One region of the Actinotalea sp. genome, then DNA from elsewhere that is predicted to be linked to it. Evidence: riboswitches for the same ligand, from Rfam matches in the RefSeq annotation. Region 1 holds a riboswitch; the other holds the start of a gene.
What was found. Region 1 has a riboswitch for cyclic di-GMP ahead of PKY62_RS00475 (BldC family transcriptional regulator). Riboswitches for the same ligand answer to the same signal wherever they lie in the genome.
Positions count from the first base shown of each region.

Region 2: it holds a riboswitch for cyclic di-GMP, as region 1 does, so the genes downstream of both, PKY62_RS06000 (BldC family transcriptional regulator) here and PKY62_RS00475 (BldC family transcriptional regulator) in region 1, are expected to answer to the same signal.

Region 1 covers NZ_DAORSQ010000002.1:16,404-23,959, reverse strand. Annotated here, with positions in the region: gene PKY62_RS00505 (ABC transporter permease) at 1-60, shown strand, start outside; gene PKY62_RS00500 (hypothetical protein) at 91-546, opposite strand; gene PKY62_RS00495 (bifunctional 3'-5' exonuclease/DNA polymerase) at 692-2,425, opposite strand; gene PKY62_RS00490 (ArsR/SmtB family transcription factor) at 2,492-3,079, opposite strand; gene PKY62_RS00485 (MFS transporter) at 3,134-4,453, shown strand; gene PKY62_RS00480 (exodeoxyribonuclease III) at 4,463-5,278, opposite strand; gene PKY62_RS00475 (BldC family transcriptional regulator) at 5,410-5,643, opposite strand; cyclic di-GMP riboswitch class I at 5,663-5,738, opposite strand; gene PKY62_RS00470 (BldC family transcriptional regulator) at 5,922-6,125, opposite strand; cyclic di-GMP riboswitch class I at 6,254-6,327, opposite strand; gene PKY62_RS00465 (bifunctional methylenetetrahydrofolate dehydrogenase/methenyltetrahydrofolate cyclohydrolase) at 6,511-7,392, opposite strand; gene glyA (serine hydroxymethyltransferase) at 7,389-7,556, opposite strand, start outside.
Region 2 covers NZ_DAORSQ010000037.1:4,833-12,388, reverse strand. Annotated here, with positions in the region: gene adhE (bifunctional acetaldehyde-CoA/alcohol dehydrogenase) at 1-2,665, opposite strand, end outside; gene PKY62_RS06010 (Hsp20/alpha crystallin family protein) at 2,935-3,375, shown strand; gene PKY62_RS06005 (MalY/PatB family protein) at 3,442-4,635, opposite strand; cyclic di-GMP riboswitch class I at 4,752-4,827, shown strand; gene PKY62_RS06000 (BldC family transcriptional regulator) at 4,844-5,074, shown strand; gene PKY62_RS05995 (Gfo/Idh/MocA family protein) at 5,258-6,256, opposite strand; gene PKY62_RS05990 (VanW family protein) at 6,372-7,172, shown strand; gene PKY62_RS05985 (hypothetical protein) at 7,182-7,556, shown strand, end outside.

The DNA of each region.
Region 1 (7,556 bases):
TACCCCGCGCTCAAGGCTGCCGGGATCGAGCCCATCACCGCGCTGCGCGGCGGGACGTAGGCCGCACGGCGGGCCGGGCCGACGCCGCCGTCAGCGCCCGTACTCGACGAGCTGGAACCGGTCGTTGGGCACCATGAGGTGGTAGCGGCCGTCGAGCCGGGTCAGCTCGCCCGTCACGTCGCCGTCGGCTCCGGGGACGACCACGGGGACCGACGTCTCCTCCTCGGGCAGGTCGAGCGCGTCGACGCCCAGCGCGACGCCGTAGTGGTCCTCGATCGCCGCCACCGTGCGCTGGTTCGCCACGATGCCGGCCTGCAGGAAGGCGACCCCGCCCAGCGCCGCGAAGAGCAGCGGCAGGCCGAACACGCCGACCGCCGCGACGGGCCAGCGACGTTGCAGGGCGTTGAGGGAGTCGATGCCGAGGTTGTCGACCTTGCCGGCCGCGGAGGCCGGGACGGCGATGCAGAAGAACATCACCCCGAACAACCCCGTCGCGACCCAGAACCACGGGACCTCGGTGACCACTGCCGCTGCGACGCCGTCCATGTGCTGCTCCCCCTGAGTGCCGCGCCGACGGTGGGCCGCACCCGGCGACGCGTCGACCGGTCCTCTGCCCGGGACCGTGCTCCGCATCCTGCCACCCGACGACCGGCGGGCGCAGCGCTGCGTGACCTCGGCGGCACGACCACGCCTACGTCGCCTCGTCGTACCGCTCGACCACGCAGACGTCGAGCGCGAAGTCCACCGGGAACCTGCCGAAGAGCAGCCGGCCCGCCTCCGCCGCGGCCGCCCGCACGGCGTCGACCACCTCGTCGGTGCGGTCCGCCGGCGCGTGCACGATGACCTCGTCGTGCAGGAAGAACACCAGGTGCGGGCGCCCGTCCATCCGCAGCAGGCGCCGCCGCAGCGCCGCCATCCAGCACAGCGCCCACTCCGCTGCGGTGCCCTGGACCACGAAGTTGCGCGTGAAGCGGCCCCAGTCCCGCCGACGTCGCCGGGCCTCGCGGGCGTCGTCCGCCTCGGCGCCCTCCGTCGCAGCGGCCAGCACCAGCGCCTGCCACGTCGCTCCGGGAACGGGCGAGGACCGGCCGAGCCAGGTGGAGACCACCTCACCGCGCTCCCCGGCGCGCGCGGCGTCCTCGACGAGCGCGACCGCGCGCGGGAAGGCCCGGGTGAGCTGGGGCATGAGTGCGGCGCTGGCCCCCGTGGTGGCGCCGTAGATGGCGCCGAGCATGGCGACCTTCGCGTGCTGGCGGGTCTCGACGATCCCGGCGTCGACGACCCCCTGGTAGAGGTCAGCCGCTCGGCCCGCCGCGGCCATCGCGCCGTCGGCCGACATCGCGGCGAGCACGCGCGGCTCGACCTGCGCCGCGTCGGCGACCACGAACCGCCAGCCGGGGTCGGCCTGCACCGCCGCGCGGACCTCCTTGGGCAGCTGGAGGGCGCCGCCTCCGCTGGACGCCCACCGGCCGGTGACCACACCACCGGGCACGTAGTCGGGCCGGAACCGACCGTCGGCTGCCCAGGCCTCCATCCACGCCCAGCCGTTGGCGCTGAGCAGCCGGGCGAGCTTCTTGTACTCGAGCAGGGGCGCGGTCACCGGATGGACCAGCTCGCGCAGCTCGTGCACGCGCGTGGACGTCACGTCGAGCCCCGCCGAGCGCAGCGCGCGCAGCAGGTCCGGCTGCGAGTCCGGGTTGAGGCCCGGCTGACCGAGCGCGGTGCGGACCTGCTCGACGAGCTGCTCGAGCCGCGCGGGGCGCCGGCCGGCGGGCTGGCGAGGGCCGAGCAGTCGGGTCAGCAGGGCGTCGTGCTCGGCGGCCACCCACGGCAGGCCGTCGTGGTGCATCTCGGCGGCGATGAGCGCGCCGGTGGACTCGGCCGCGAGCAGCAGGCGCAGGCGGCCCGGCTCGGCGGACCCCGCGACGGCGGCCAGCTGGCGGGTCAGCTCGGCGAGGGGGCCGGGGTCCGCGGCCGCCCGTGGTGCGCCGTCGCTCCCGGCGGGGGGCGTCGCCGCGCGGGCCGGGTCGCTCGAGCCGGTGAGGAAGGCGTCGTCGAACAGGCTGTCGACCCCGTCCGCGGGGCGCACCGGGCGCACGGGGGTGGTCGGCTCGTCCCACGGGCCGTCTGGCGCGACGGCGAGCTCCGAGCCGGCGGTGCGGGCGCTGCGGCGCAGGATGGCGTGGCACAGGCGCAGGTCGTGGGCGCGCTCGACCCGGACGCCTGCCGCGAGCAGCTGCGGGTAGCGGCGCGCCGTGTCGTCCCACACCCAGCGCGGCCGGTCCGCCTCGCGCGCGGCGACGGCTGCGGGCAGGTCGGGCACCGGGAGCTCGGCGCGGCCGAGCGGGGCGCCGTCGTCCGAGCACTCCTGGAGCACGACGACGCCCGGCCGCGCTGCGTCGTCGTGCACGAGGATCCAGGACACGGTCCATTGTCGCGGGCCGGACCGACACGCCTCGCCGGTCGCGCCAGCACCGCCGCTCACCGCCGCTCAGTCGGCCCGGCGTCCCGCGTCCTCGTGGAGCGCGACGAAGATCGAGTACGGGGTGCCGTCGGGATCGGCCGGCAGGTCGGCGAGCTCCTGCAGCAGGGCTCCGAACCTGCGCTGGGCCTCCGCCCACGCCGCCGGGCTCAGCCGCACGCCGAGCCGAGCTGTCGCCACCGTCGCCGGGTCCGCCTCGGCGACCTCCTCGAGGAAGGTCTCGATGAGCACGCGGTCCTGCCCCTGCGGCATCGGGGTGCGCCAGGACTTGCGGGTCGCCAGGTACGGCACCTCGCGCGCACCCCGGGCGCCGCGCCGCTCGGGCTGGGCGGTGAGGAAGCCCCGCGCGGCCAGCGTGCGCACGTGGTGGTAGGTGGTGGCCGGGTCCTTGCCCAGCCGACGCGCGATCTCGCGGTTGGTCCGAGCCTCGTCGAGGCACAGCCGCAGGATGCGCATCCGCAGCACCGAGGCGAGCGCGCGGGCGTCCGCCTCGGCATCGGCCTGCGCGGCGGCGCGCTCCCGCTCGGGGTCGGGAGGTGGTGCACCGCCGGGAGCCCGGCCGGCGGGGACCGGTGCGTCGTGCGCCGAGGTGGCCATGCCGCGATCCTACGACCGATTGACATTGCCCAATCGCTTCGCCATGCTGCCCGGGTGGACCCAGCCCCCGCCCGTCCCCCCTCGCTCGCCCGGCACCCCGACTTCCGGCGGCTGTGGGTGGGCGACGGGCTCGGCCAGCTCGGGGCCCAGCTCACCGCGTTCGCGCTGCCCGTCTACGCCGTGGTGCACCTGGATGCCAGCGCCGGCCAGATGGGCGCCCTCACCGCTGCCGAGTCCGCGGCCTTCCTGCTCATCGGGCTCCCGGCCGGGGCATGGGTGGACCGGATGCGCAAGCGGCGCACGCTCGTGGTCGCGGACCTGGTGCGGGCCGCGGTGCTGGCGGTCGTCGTGGCGGCCGCCCTCACCGGGCACGCGTCGATGCCCCTGCTCTACGGCGCGGGGCTGGTGCTCAGCGCCGCGACCGTCTTCTTCGACGTGGCGCACCAGAGCTACGTCCCGGGTCTCGTGGGCCTGGCGCGGATCGTCGAGGGCAACGCCAAGCTCCAGGCGACGGCGTCCGTGGCGCAGGTCGCCGGCCCGGCGCTCGGCGGGATGCTGCTGCGGTTCGTCGCAGCTCCGCTCCTCATCGCCGTCACCGTCGTGACCTATGTGACCTCGGCACTCGCCGTCGGGCGGATCCGGGCCGTCGAGACGCTGCCGTCACCGGCGGACCGGCGGCCGCTGCGCACAGAGATCGCCGAGGGGCTCCGGTTCGTCGTGCACCAGCCGCTGCTGCGCCGGATCGTCGCGTGCACGTCGATCGGCAACCTCGGCGGCGCCGTCGGCGGGGCGCTCACCGTCCTCTACGCCCTGCGGGTGCTCGGCCTCGACGAGGTCGCGCTCGGCGTCGTCTTCTCCGCGTCGTCGATCGGCGGGCTGGCGGGTGCCGTGCTCGCCGACCGCGTGGCGCGCCTCATCGGCGAGGGCCGGTCCATCCCGGTCAGCGCGCTGCTGTTCCCGGTCGCCTTCGCCCTGACGCCCCTGGCGGCACCCCTGGCCGGTGCCGGCGTGCCGGCGCAGCTGACGCTCGTGGTCGGCGGCGTCCTGTTCAGCTTCGGCGTCGTCGTCTACAACGTCGCGCAGGTGAGCTTCCGTCAGCGCCTGTGCCCGCCCGCCCTGCTGGGGCGGATGAACGCCTCGGTGCGGTTCATCGTCTGGGGCACGCTGCCCCTCGGCGGGCTGCTGGGCGGGTGGCTCGGCACGCACCTGGGCGTGGTGCCCACGCTGTGGGTGGCGGTGGGGCTCACGGCGGCCTCGGCGCTGCCGGTGGTCTTCTCGCCGCTGATGCGGATGCGCGACCTCGCCGTGCCCGACAGCGCCCAGCCGGGACGCGCCGAGCCGGAACTCTCCGCGCACGACGACGTCGCGCGGTGACCGCACCCGTCAGAGGTCGTACCGCACGACGAACGGTGCGTGGTCGCTGAAGCGCTCGGCGTAGCTCGCGGCACGGTCCACCGTCGCCTCCCGCGCGAGCTCCGCCAGCCCCGGGGTCGCGACCTGGTAGTCGATCCGCCAGCCGGCGTCGTTGTCGAAGGCCTGCCCGCGCCAGGACCACCACGTGTACGGGCCCGGCACGTCGCCGGCCAGGGCGCGCCCGAGGTCGACCCACCCCTGGTCGGCGAACCAGCCGTCGAGGTAGGCCCGCTCGCGCGGCAGGCAACCGGCGGCCCCGCGGTTGCCGTGCGAGTTCTTGAGGTCGGCGTCCGTGTGCGCGATGTTGAGGTCGCCGCCGACGACGGCGTGCGCGCCGGCCGACCGCAGCGCGGCCAGGCGGGCGGTCACCAGGTCGAGGAAGGCGTACTTCTCGTCCATCGAGGGCGTCTGCGCCGTGCCCGAGTGGAGGTACGTCGAGACGACGGTGAGCGTGCCGCCGCCGGGCAGCTCGAGGTCGGCCTCGACCCAGCGGCCCGAGTTGGTGGCCACGCCGTGGTCGAGCCCGATGCGCACGGCGCTCATCGGCAGCCGGGAGGCGATCGCCACGCCGGCGCGCCCCTTGGTCATCGACTCGCTGTGCGCGAGATCCCAGGCCGGCGGCGTGAGGAGCTCGCCCACCATCTCGTCGGGGGCCCGCACCTCCTGCAGCAGCACGACGTCGGGCTGACGGACGGCGAGCCAGTCGGCCATGCCGCGACGGAAGGCCGCGCGGATGCCGTTGACGTTGACGGTCGCGATGGTGAGCACCGCGTCATCCAACCCCATCCCGCCGACGACGACGGACGCCGCCCAGTCCGTGGGGACTGCGCGGCGTCGGTCGACGCACCACCCGACGCGCCGGCGGTCGGGCCGTCGGTGCGGTCGCCAGCGGGCCGGTGCTGCGCGGACGCCCGCGCTCAGTGCTGCGCTGACGCCTGGGACGGGACGGCGCCGAGCAGGCCGCGGATCTCGCGCTCGGAGAAGCGGCGGTGCCCGCCGAGCGTGCGCACCGTGGAGATCTTGCCCGCGTCGGCCCAGCGCGTCACCGTCTTGGGGTCCACGCGGAAGAGCATCGCGACCTCGCCGGGTGTGAGCAGGGCCTCGACGGTCGCCGTGGTGACGGGACGGTGCGGAGCAGGAATGGTGCGCATGAAGGATTCCCCTAAGTCGTTCGGTAGCTGGGCTGCCCACGTGGGGCCCCTTGGCTTTGCGTCCCCGCCTCACGGCGAGTTTGCCCTTGTCGCTGACAGGAGGCCCTCCGGGTGTCCGGCGTGGCCTCCACATCTGACATCGGGCGCAAACCGGACATCCTTGAGGAAGTTCTGGTGTGACCTGCGTCACATCTCGCACGACGCGAGGCGACCGCCCTGACGTCGCTGCGCCGGCCGCCCCCGGTGGGGCGGCCGGCGCGGACGCGTGGGTGCTCCGCTCAGGCGGGCAGGGGGACCTGGGTCGGCACGACGGCGAGCAGGGTGCGGATCTCCCGCTCGGAGAACCGGCGGTGGCCCCCGAGGGTGCGCACCGTCGTGATCTTGCCGGCGTTGGCCCAGCGGGTCACCGTCTTGGGGTCGACCCGGAACATCTGGGCGACCTCGTTGGGGGTCAGCAGCGGGTCGATGTCCACCGCCGGCACCGGACGGCGAGCCGTGGGCGCGGCCGACGCGGCGACGGGGGCAGGGGGGAGCTGCGACGCGGGACGCAGGGTCGCGAGCGGGCGTCGCTGTGAAGGCGTGGTGCTCTGCATGGGGATGCCTCTCGTCGTTCGGCAGCTGGGCTGCCCCGTCGGGCCCCTGGCTTTGCGTCCCCGCCTCGCGGCGGGTTTGCCCTTGTCGTTGACCGAAGGCCCCGACCGGACGAACCCGGCGAAGCCTTCACACCAGACATCGGGCGCAAACCGGACATGCTTGAGGCAGGCCTTGTGTGATCTGGATCACATCGGAGGGCCGGGTGGGGGCCACCGTGGCACCCGCCCGCGCCGGGTCAAGGCCCGGGCCTGGGCCGAACCCACCGCTGCCGGCTCAGCCGACGGCGCGCTCCGCGGCCTCGACGACGTTGGCCAGCAGCATCGCGCGGGTCATGGGGCCCACCCCGCCGGGGTTGGGCGAGAGCCACGCGGCCACGTCGGCGACGCCGGCCTCGACGTCACCGACGAGCCGCGCCCGGCCGCCGGCCGGGTCGGCGACGCGCGACACCCCGACGTCGAGCACCACGGCTCCCGGCTTGACGTCGGCGGCCCGGACGATCCCCGGCACCCCCGCCGCCGCCACGACGACGTCCGCCGTGCGCAGGTGGGCGCCGAGGTCTGCCGTCCCGGTGTGCGTCAGCGTGACCGTCGCGTTGTGCTCGCGCCGCGTGAGCAGCAGGCCGATCGACCGGCCCACCGTGGTCCCGCGGCCCACGACGACGACGTGCCGGCCCGCCACCGAGATCCCGTACCGCGCGAGCAGCTCGAGGATCCCGCGCGGGGTGCACGGCAGCGGCGAGGTGACCGGCTCGTTGACCCGCAGCACGAGGCGCCCGAGGTTGGTCGGGTGCAGGCCGTCTGCGTCCTTGGCGGGGTCGATCCGCTCGAGCACCGCGTTGGTGTCGATGCCCTTCGGCAGCGGCAGCTGGACGATGTACCCGGTGCACGCGGGGTCCGCGTTGAGGCGGTCGACGGCGGCCTCGACCTCGGCCTGGGTGGCCGTGGCCGGCAGGTCCTCGCGGATCGACGCGATGCCCACCTCGGCGCAGTCGCGGTGCTTGCCCGCCACGTACGCCTGCGAGCCCGGGTCCTGGCCCACGAGCACCGTGCCGAGCCCCGGGGTGACGCCCCGCGCCCGGAGCACCACGACGCGCTCGGCCAGCTCGGCCTTGACCGCGGCGGCCGTGGCCGTCCCGTCGAGGATCCGTGCGGTCACTGCGCCAGGCCCGGGTAGAGCGGGAAGTCGTCCACGAGACGCGCGACGCGGGCGCGCAGGGCGTCCAGGTCCGCACCGCGGCCCGCGATGAGCGCCGTGGCGATGATGTCAGCGACCTCGGTGAACTCGGTGTCGCCGAACCCGCGGGTGGCCAGCGCCGGCGT
Region 2 (7,556 bases), on a different contig from region 1:
AGCGCACGTCCTGCAGCGACGTCCCGTAGTACGCCGCGGTCATGAGGTCCTTCATGTCGTCCAGCATCGGCATCCGCGGGTTGGCGGGCGCGCACTGGTCCTCGTACGACCGCATGGCGAGGTCGTCGAGCTTGCCGATGAAGGCCTGCTCGGAGACACCCTGCGCGGCGAACGAGCGGGGGATGCCCACGCGGTCGCGCAGCTCCTCCACGGCACGGGCGTAGGACTCGACGCCCTCCTCCGGGGTGCTCGCCGCCAGACCGAGGGTCTTGGCGATCTCCTGGAAGCGCTCGGGGGCGACGTAGTGCTCGTACTTGGGCCAGCTGTTGAACTTCGTGGGGATGGTGCCGTTGTACCGGATGACGTGCGGCAGCAGCGTCGCGTTGGTCCGGCCGTGCACCAGGTGGAAGTTCGAGCCGATCGTGTGCGCCATGGCGTGCACGATCCCCAGGAACGCGTTGCCGAAGGCCATGCCGGCGATCGTGCCCGCGTTGTGCATCTTCTCGCGGGCCTCGACCGCCGCGCCGCCGCCGACGACCGACGCCTCGAGGTTGGCGAAGATGAGGCGGATCGCCTGCAGCGCCATGCCGTCGGTGAAGTCGTTGGCGTAGACGGAGACGTAGGCCTCGGTGGCGTGCGTCAGGGCGTCGAAGCCGGAGTCGGCCGCGAGGGACGCGGGCATCTTGCCGGTCAGCGCCGGGTCGATGATCGCGACGGTCGGGGTCAGCGCGTAGTCGGCGAGCGGGTACTTGACGCCCGTCTTCTGGTCGGTGATGACCGCGAACGGCGTGACCTCGGCGCCCGTGCCCGAGGTGGTCGGGATGCAGACGAGCTGCGCCTTCTCACCGAGCGTCGGGAACTTGAACGCACGCTTGCGGACGTCGAAGAACTTCTCGCGCATGTCGGCGAAGACGATCTCCGGGTGCTCGTACCGCAGCCACATGACCTTGGCGGCGTCCATCGGCGAGCCACCGCCGAGGGCGATGATCGTGTCCGGGCCGAACTCGCGCATCTGCTCGGCACCCTTGTCGACCGAGGCGATGGTCGGCTCGGGCTCGACGTTGTCGATGATCTGCAGCGAGATCTTCTCGGGCCGGCGGGCCAGCACGTCCAGGATCCGGTCGACGAACCCGAGCTTGGTCATCGTCGCGTCGGTGACGATCGTCACGCGGTGGATGTCGGCCATGTCCGCGAGGTAGCGGATGGCGTTCGGCTCGAAGTACGTCTTGGCCGGGACCTTGAACCACTGGAGGTTGTTGTTGCGACGACCGATCCGCTTGATGTTCACCAGGTTGACCGCCGAGACGTTGTTCGAGACCGAGTTGCGGCCGTGCGAGCCGCAGCCGAGGGTCAGGGACGGGATGAACGAGTTGTAGATGTCGCCGATGCCGCCGTGCGAGCTGGGCGAGTTCCAGATGATGCGGGTGGCCTTGACCCGGGCGCCGAACTCCTCGACGAGCTTCTCGTCGAGGGAGTGGATCGCCGCGGAGTGACCCAGCCCGTCGAACTCGACCATCTGCTCGGCCAGCTTGATGCCGTGCTCGGTGCTCTCGGCGCGCAGGATCGCCAGCACGGGGGCCAGCTTCTCGCGGGTCAGCGGCTCGGACGGGCCGACCTCGGACACCTCTGCCATGAGGATCGAGGCGTCGGCCGGGATGGTGAAGCCGGCCTTCTCGGCGATCCACTGCGGGCTCTGGCCCACCACGGAGGCGTTGAGCTTGGCGCCGGCGCAGTTCGCGTCCCGGGCCTCGACGCCGAAGATGAGCCGCTCGAGCTTGGCCTTCTCCTCCGGGGTGCAGAGGTAGGCGTGCAGGCGGGAGAACTCGGCCATCGCCTCGTCGTAGATCTCGGTGTCGATGATCGCTGCCTGCTCCGACGCGCAGACCATGCCCATGTCGAAGCACTTGGACATGACGATGTCGTTGACGGCCCGCTTGAGCTTGGCCGACTTCTCGATGTAGGCGGGCACGTTGCCGGCGCCGACGCCGAGCGCCGGCTTGCCGCACGAGTAGGCGGCCTTGACCATCGCGTTGCCGCCGGTGGCCAGGATGAGCGCCACCCCCGGGTGGTTCATCAGCGCGTTGGTGTTGTCCATCGAGGGCTCGGTGACCCACTGGATGCAGTGCTCGGGGGCGCCGGCGGCGACGGCCGCGTCGCGCACGATCTTCGCGGCCGCGATCGAGCACTCCTGGGCCGAGGGGTGGAACGCGAAGATGATGGGGTTGCGGGTCTTCAGCGCGATGAGCGACTTGAAGATCGCGGTCGAGGTCGGGTTGGTGACCGGGACCATCGCGCAGATGACCCCGACCGGCTCGGCGATCTCGACGATGCCCTTGAGGTCGTCGCGCGAGATGATGCCGACGGTCTTGAGCTCCGCCATGGAGTTCGTCACGTGCTCGCACGCGAAGATGTTCTTCACGGCCTTGTCCTCGAACGTCCCGCGGCGGGTCTCCTCGACCGCGAGCTTGGCCAGCTGGCCGTGCTGGTTGAGTGCCGCGACCGACGCCTTCTTGACGATGTGGTCGATGTCGGCCTGGGTGAACGATGCGTAGGCGGCCAGGGCCTTGGTGGCTCCGGCGACGAGGGCGTCGATCGGCGAGGCGGGCACGGCCGGTGCGTCGATGACGTCGTCTGCGGCCTTGCTTCGTGCTGCGCGTGTGCTCACGGGCATCTCCCGGTTCTTCTGGACAGGTGGAGGATCGCCGTTGACCCGGTGTTGACGCTAGGTCGCCATCACCGAAAAATCGTGTGCCAAAGGTCCTTGGGAGTCTGGCACGGGGACCTTCGGCTGTCCCGGGTCCGGGCGAAGACTGGCACTCGACGCGCGAGAGTGCTAACACTGGTGGTGTAGCCGCCCGCCGGGCCCACCGGGCTCCGGACGGGGCGAACCGTGCCCCGGAGGGTCCGGGGCACCTCGTGAGGAGGTGGACCGCGATGGCTACCCGCTTCGACCCCTTTGCCAGCAGCGCCCGCTGGATGGACGACCTGCTCGGCCCGATGCGTGAGACGGCCATGGCCCAGGTGCCGGCGATGCCGATGGACCTGTACCGGGTCGGCGACCACTACGTCGCGCACGTCGACCTGCCCGGGGTGGATCCCGGCAGCATCGACGTCGGCGTGGAGGACCGCACCCTGACGCTGCGCGCCCAGCGCACCGCCCAGCCCGACGGCGAGCTCCAGTGGCTCGTCCGTGAGCGGCCCACCGGCACGTACGTGCGTCAGCTCACGCTCGGCCGCGGCCTGGCGCTGGACGCCATCGAGGCCCGCTACGCCGACGGCGTGCTCACGCTGACGATCCCGGTCGCCGAGGAGGCCAGGCCCCGGCGGATCGAGATCACGCACGCCGGGACGCCGACGGCCATCACCGGCGGCTGACGCCTGCCGGGCCCCGCGGCGCGCACGACGGGCGCCACCCCTGCGGGGGCGGCGCCCGTCGTCGCGTCAGGCCTCGGCGAGCGCCGCGGCGATCCGTCGCCCGGCCGCCACGACGAGCGGTCGTGGCATCGCCAGCGTCAGCCGCGCGAAGCCGAGCCCCACCCGGCCGCACCGGATCCCGTCGACCACCTCGACCCCGGCATGCTCGGCGAGCCACCGGCCCACGGGCAGGTCGTGGCCCGCGAGCGCAGCTCGCAGGTCCAGCCACGCGAGGTAGGTGCCCTCCGGCGGGGTGTACCGGACCGCCGGGGCGTGCTCGGCGAGCACGTCGGCCAGCGCCGTGGCGTTGCCAGCCAGGTAGTCCAGGACGCCGTCCAGCCACGGGCCACCCTCGCGGTAGGCGGCGGCGTTGGCGAGCACCCCGGGCGTCGACGCGCCGTGCGTGGCGAGGAAGGACACGGGCTCGAACGTCGCGGCGTCGGCCTCGTTGGACACGATGAGCTGGGCGCACTTGAGGCCGGGGATGTTCCACGCCTTGGAGGCGGAGGTCGCGGTGATCGTGTGCGCCGCGGTCGCCGCCGACACCGAGGCGTAGGGCACGTGCCGGTGCCCGGTGTGGACCAGGGGGGCGTGGATCTCGTCGGCGAACACCCGGGCGCCGTGCCGCTCGACGACGGCGCCGAGCGCGGCCAGCTCGTCGCGGGTGTGCACGCGGCCCGTCGGGTTGTGCGGGTTGACGAGGGTCACGAGGCCGCCGCCCGCCCCGAGCGCCGCGTCGATGGCCTCGAGGTCCAGGACGGGGCGTCCGCCGTCGGTGGTCATGGGGACCTGGACCACGTCGCGACCCCACTGCCGCGGGACGGTGAGGAAGGGCATGTAGGCGGGGGTGGGCACCACGACGGCGGAGCCCGGCCGCGAGAAGTGCTCGACGGCCACGTGCAGCGCCTCGAGCACGTCCGCCACGGGGTGCACCCAGCGGGCGGGCACGTCCCAGCCGTACCGTTGGTGGTGCCAGTCGGCGCAGGCCTGGGCCATGGCAGCGCGTGGCGCGGGCGGCAGGTAGCCCGTCAGGCCGTCGGTGACGGCCGCGACCGCAGCAGCGGTCACCGCCGGCGCGGTGCCGAGGTCGGACTCGGCAACCCACGCGGCGATCTCGGTGGTCACGGCCGTCCACTTGAGGCTGCCGCGCGCCCGCAGGTCGGCGGGGGTGAGCGCCTCGAGGCTGCGGGGGTCGAACGGCACGAGGGCGGGCGGTGACATCCCTCGACGGTACGCGAGCCGGGACACAGGGGACGGTTGGTACGAGTGGGTGAAAACGATACGCATCGACCGAGGTCCTTTGCGCAGATGTCCGGATTGTGTAACCCTGTCCTTGTCAACGACAAGGGCAAACCCATCGCGAGGTGGGGACGCAAAGCCATCGGGACCCACGTGGTCGGCCGGGCCAACCGAAAGACAGGACGCGCAGATGTCGCCTCACACCCTCACCCCCGGCCCCGTGCGTGACGCGCGCGGCAGCCTGCTGACCCCCTCCGAGGTCGCCAGCATGTTCCGCGTCGACCCCAAGACGGTCACGCGCTGGGCCAAGGCCGGCAAGCTCTCGGCCATCCGCACGCTCGGCGGGCACCGCCGCTACAGCGAGGCCGAGGTCCGCAGCCTGCTCGCCGGCGTCCCGGCGCCGCGCGGCCTGGCGGACTGACCGCCCCACGATCGACCCGTACGGCCCGTCGGCTCCGGCCGGCGGGCCGTCGCCGTTCCCGGGGTGCCCGACGGCGACGCTCGCCGGCCGGACCGGCCGCTGTGCCCCTCGGACGGCATGCCTCGGACGGCATGCCTCGGACGGCATGCCCCTCGGACGGCATGCACGTCGGTCGGCAGGCCCTCAGACGGTCGGGGCCGTCACGATCCGCACGCCCTGCTCGGCTGAGCGGATGATCGCGTGCGCCAGCTCCAGGGCGCGCCGTCCGGCCCGCGCGTGCACGGGCGGCGCCTCCCCGGCGCGCAGGGCCGCCAGCACGGCGTCGACGTGCCGGTCGAACGTCCGGTGGAAGCCGCGCGCCTCGTCGTCGAAGTACCCGGCCTGCCACACCCGGGCGGTCTCGTCACCCGCGAGCGACAGGCTGAACCGCCGCACGGTGTCCTCCACGACCACCCTGCCCAGCGTGCCGTTGACCTCGAGCCGGTGCGTGTCCGGGTAGGCGTACGACGAGTCGTAGGTGCCGAGCAGCGTGCCGACCCCGCCGCCCGCGAGCTCGAACGCGACGGCGACCGTCGTGAACGTGCCCGGCCGCGTCCCGTCGTACATCTGGGCCATCACGGAGGTGATCGGTCCGCAGAGGTGCTCGATCATGTCGAGCCCGTGCACCTGGGTCTCGATGAGGTTGCCGTGCGGGGACGTGCCCCAGTTGGGCTCGCCGCCGAACCGCCAGGTGACGAAGACGACGTCGCCGAGGGTGCCGTCGGCGATCGCGCGGTGCGCCAGCTGCACGGGCTCGGCGTAGCGGTGGTTGAGGTTGATGGAGAAGAACGTGCCGCGCTCCGACGCCGCGGCGAGCAGGGCGTCGGCCTCGGTCAGGTCGAAGACCAGCGGCTTCTCGACCAGCAGCGCCACCCCGGTGCCGAGCAGGTGCATCGTCGGGGCGAAGTGCGCCTCGTTGGGCAGGCACACGGTGACGAGGTCGGGCTGCTCCGTCGCGAGCATCGCGTCGACGTCCGTGTAAGGCGTCGCGCCGTAGGCGTGGGCGCGCGCCTCGGTACGCCCGGGGTCGCGCCCGGCGACGGCGCACAGCGTGGTGTCCTGGCGCTGGGCGAACAGGCGCGCGTGCTGCTCGCCCCAGGCGCCGGTGCCGACGACGGCGACCTTGAGCTGCTGCGCGTCCATGGGGGCGTCCTTCCGGGAGGGGCGGGTCGGGGCGTCCCGCCGGACCGGGGGGACACCCAGCACTCTCGCACGGTCGCGGGCGGGCGCTAGCGTTGCGGTGTCGCGAGGGGGCGAGATGGTGCCGGGGGCTGCGGTCGTCAGGGGCTGGGTGGCGCCAGCGGTGCGCCGGGTGCGACGCGAGGTGCAGTGGCGGCGGGCGGGGGACCTGCGGCTCTCCCGCGGCCCGCTCGACGGCCACGAGCACGCGGTGGCGGAGCACGCGACGCCCCTCGTGCGGGACCTGGCCGGGCTGGACCCCGTGCTGCAGCGTGGCAAGGCGGTCAACCTCGGCCTGGCCGCGGCGCGGCTCGACGGGCTGCTGGTGCGGCCGGGGCAGACGCTCTCGTTCTGGAAGCACGTGGGTGCGCCCACCCGCCGGCGCGGCTTCCGCGACGGGCTGGTGCTCGACCACGGCCGGCTGTCCCGGGGGGTGGGCGGCGGCATGTGCCAGGCGACGAACCTCCTCTACTGGATGACGCTGCACACGCCGCTGACGGTCACCGAGCGCTGGCGGCACAGCTACGACGTGTTCCCCGACGCCGGCCGCACGCAGCCGTTCGGCAGCGGCGCCACGTGCGCGTGGCCCGTCCTGGACCTGCAGGTGCGCAACGGGACGACGGCGACCTTCCGCCTCGACCTTCGGGTGACGGCGACGCACCTGGAGGGACGCTGGACGGCCGACGCCCCGGTGCCCTGGACGTACGAGCTCTACGAGGCGCACCACGTCATCACCCACGACGCCCCCGGGGTCTTCCTGCGGCACAACGTCGTGCGACGCCGGGTGCGGGACGCCGACGGGGTCGAGGTGGGCGACGAGCTGGTGGCCGCGAACCAGGCCCTCCTGATGTACCAGCCGTTCCTCGAGGCAGGCCGCTAGCGTGGCGCCATGCGGGTGGGGCACGTCACGACATGGCTGGTCATCGGCGCGTTCGTGGCCGGGTGCGGTGCTCAGACAGGTTCGCCGGGTGAACAGGCCCGGCTGGCCTGCGCGACGGCAGGGACAGTGCCAGTGATCGGTAGATCCGGCCAGGACTCCTCCTCCTTCAGCCCTGGCGTGGCTGCCGAGTGGGTCGACATCCTCCGGGGGGCCGCCGACACGGCTGCCGCGGCCGACCACGAGTACGACGGCCTGGCGCACGACCTGTCGGTCGTCCGGGACGACATGGCCGACGTCCGCGACGCGCTGGCCGCCGACAGCGCCATCGTCGGTGACGACCTGACCGCGATCGAGGGCGACATCGCGGCGCTCGTCGAGGCATGC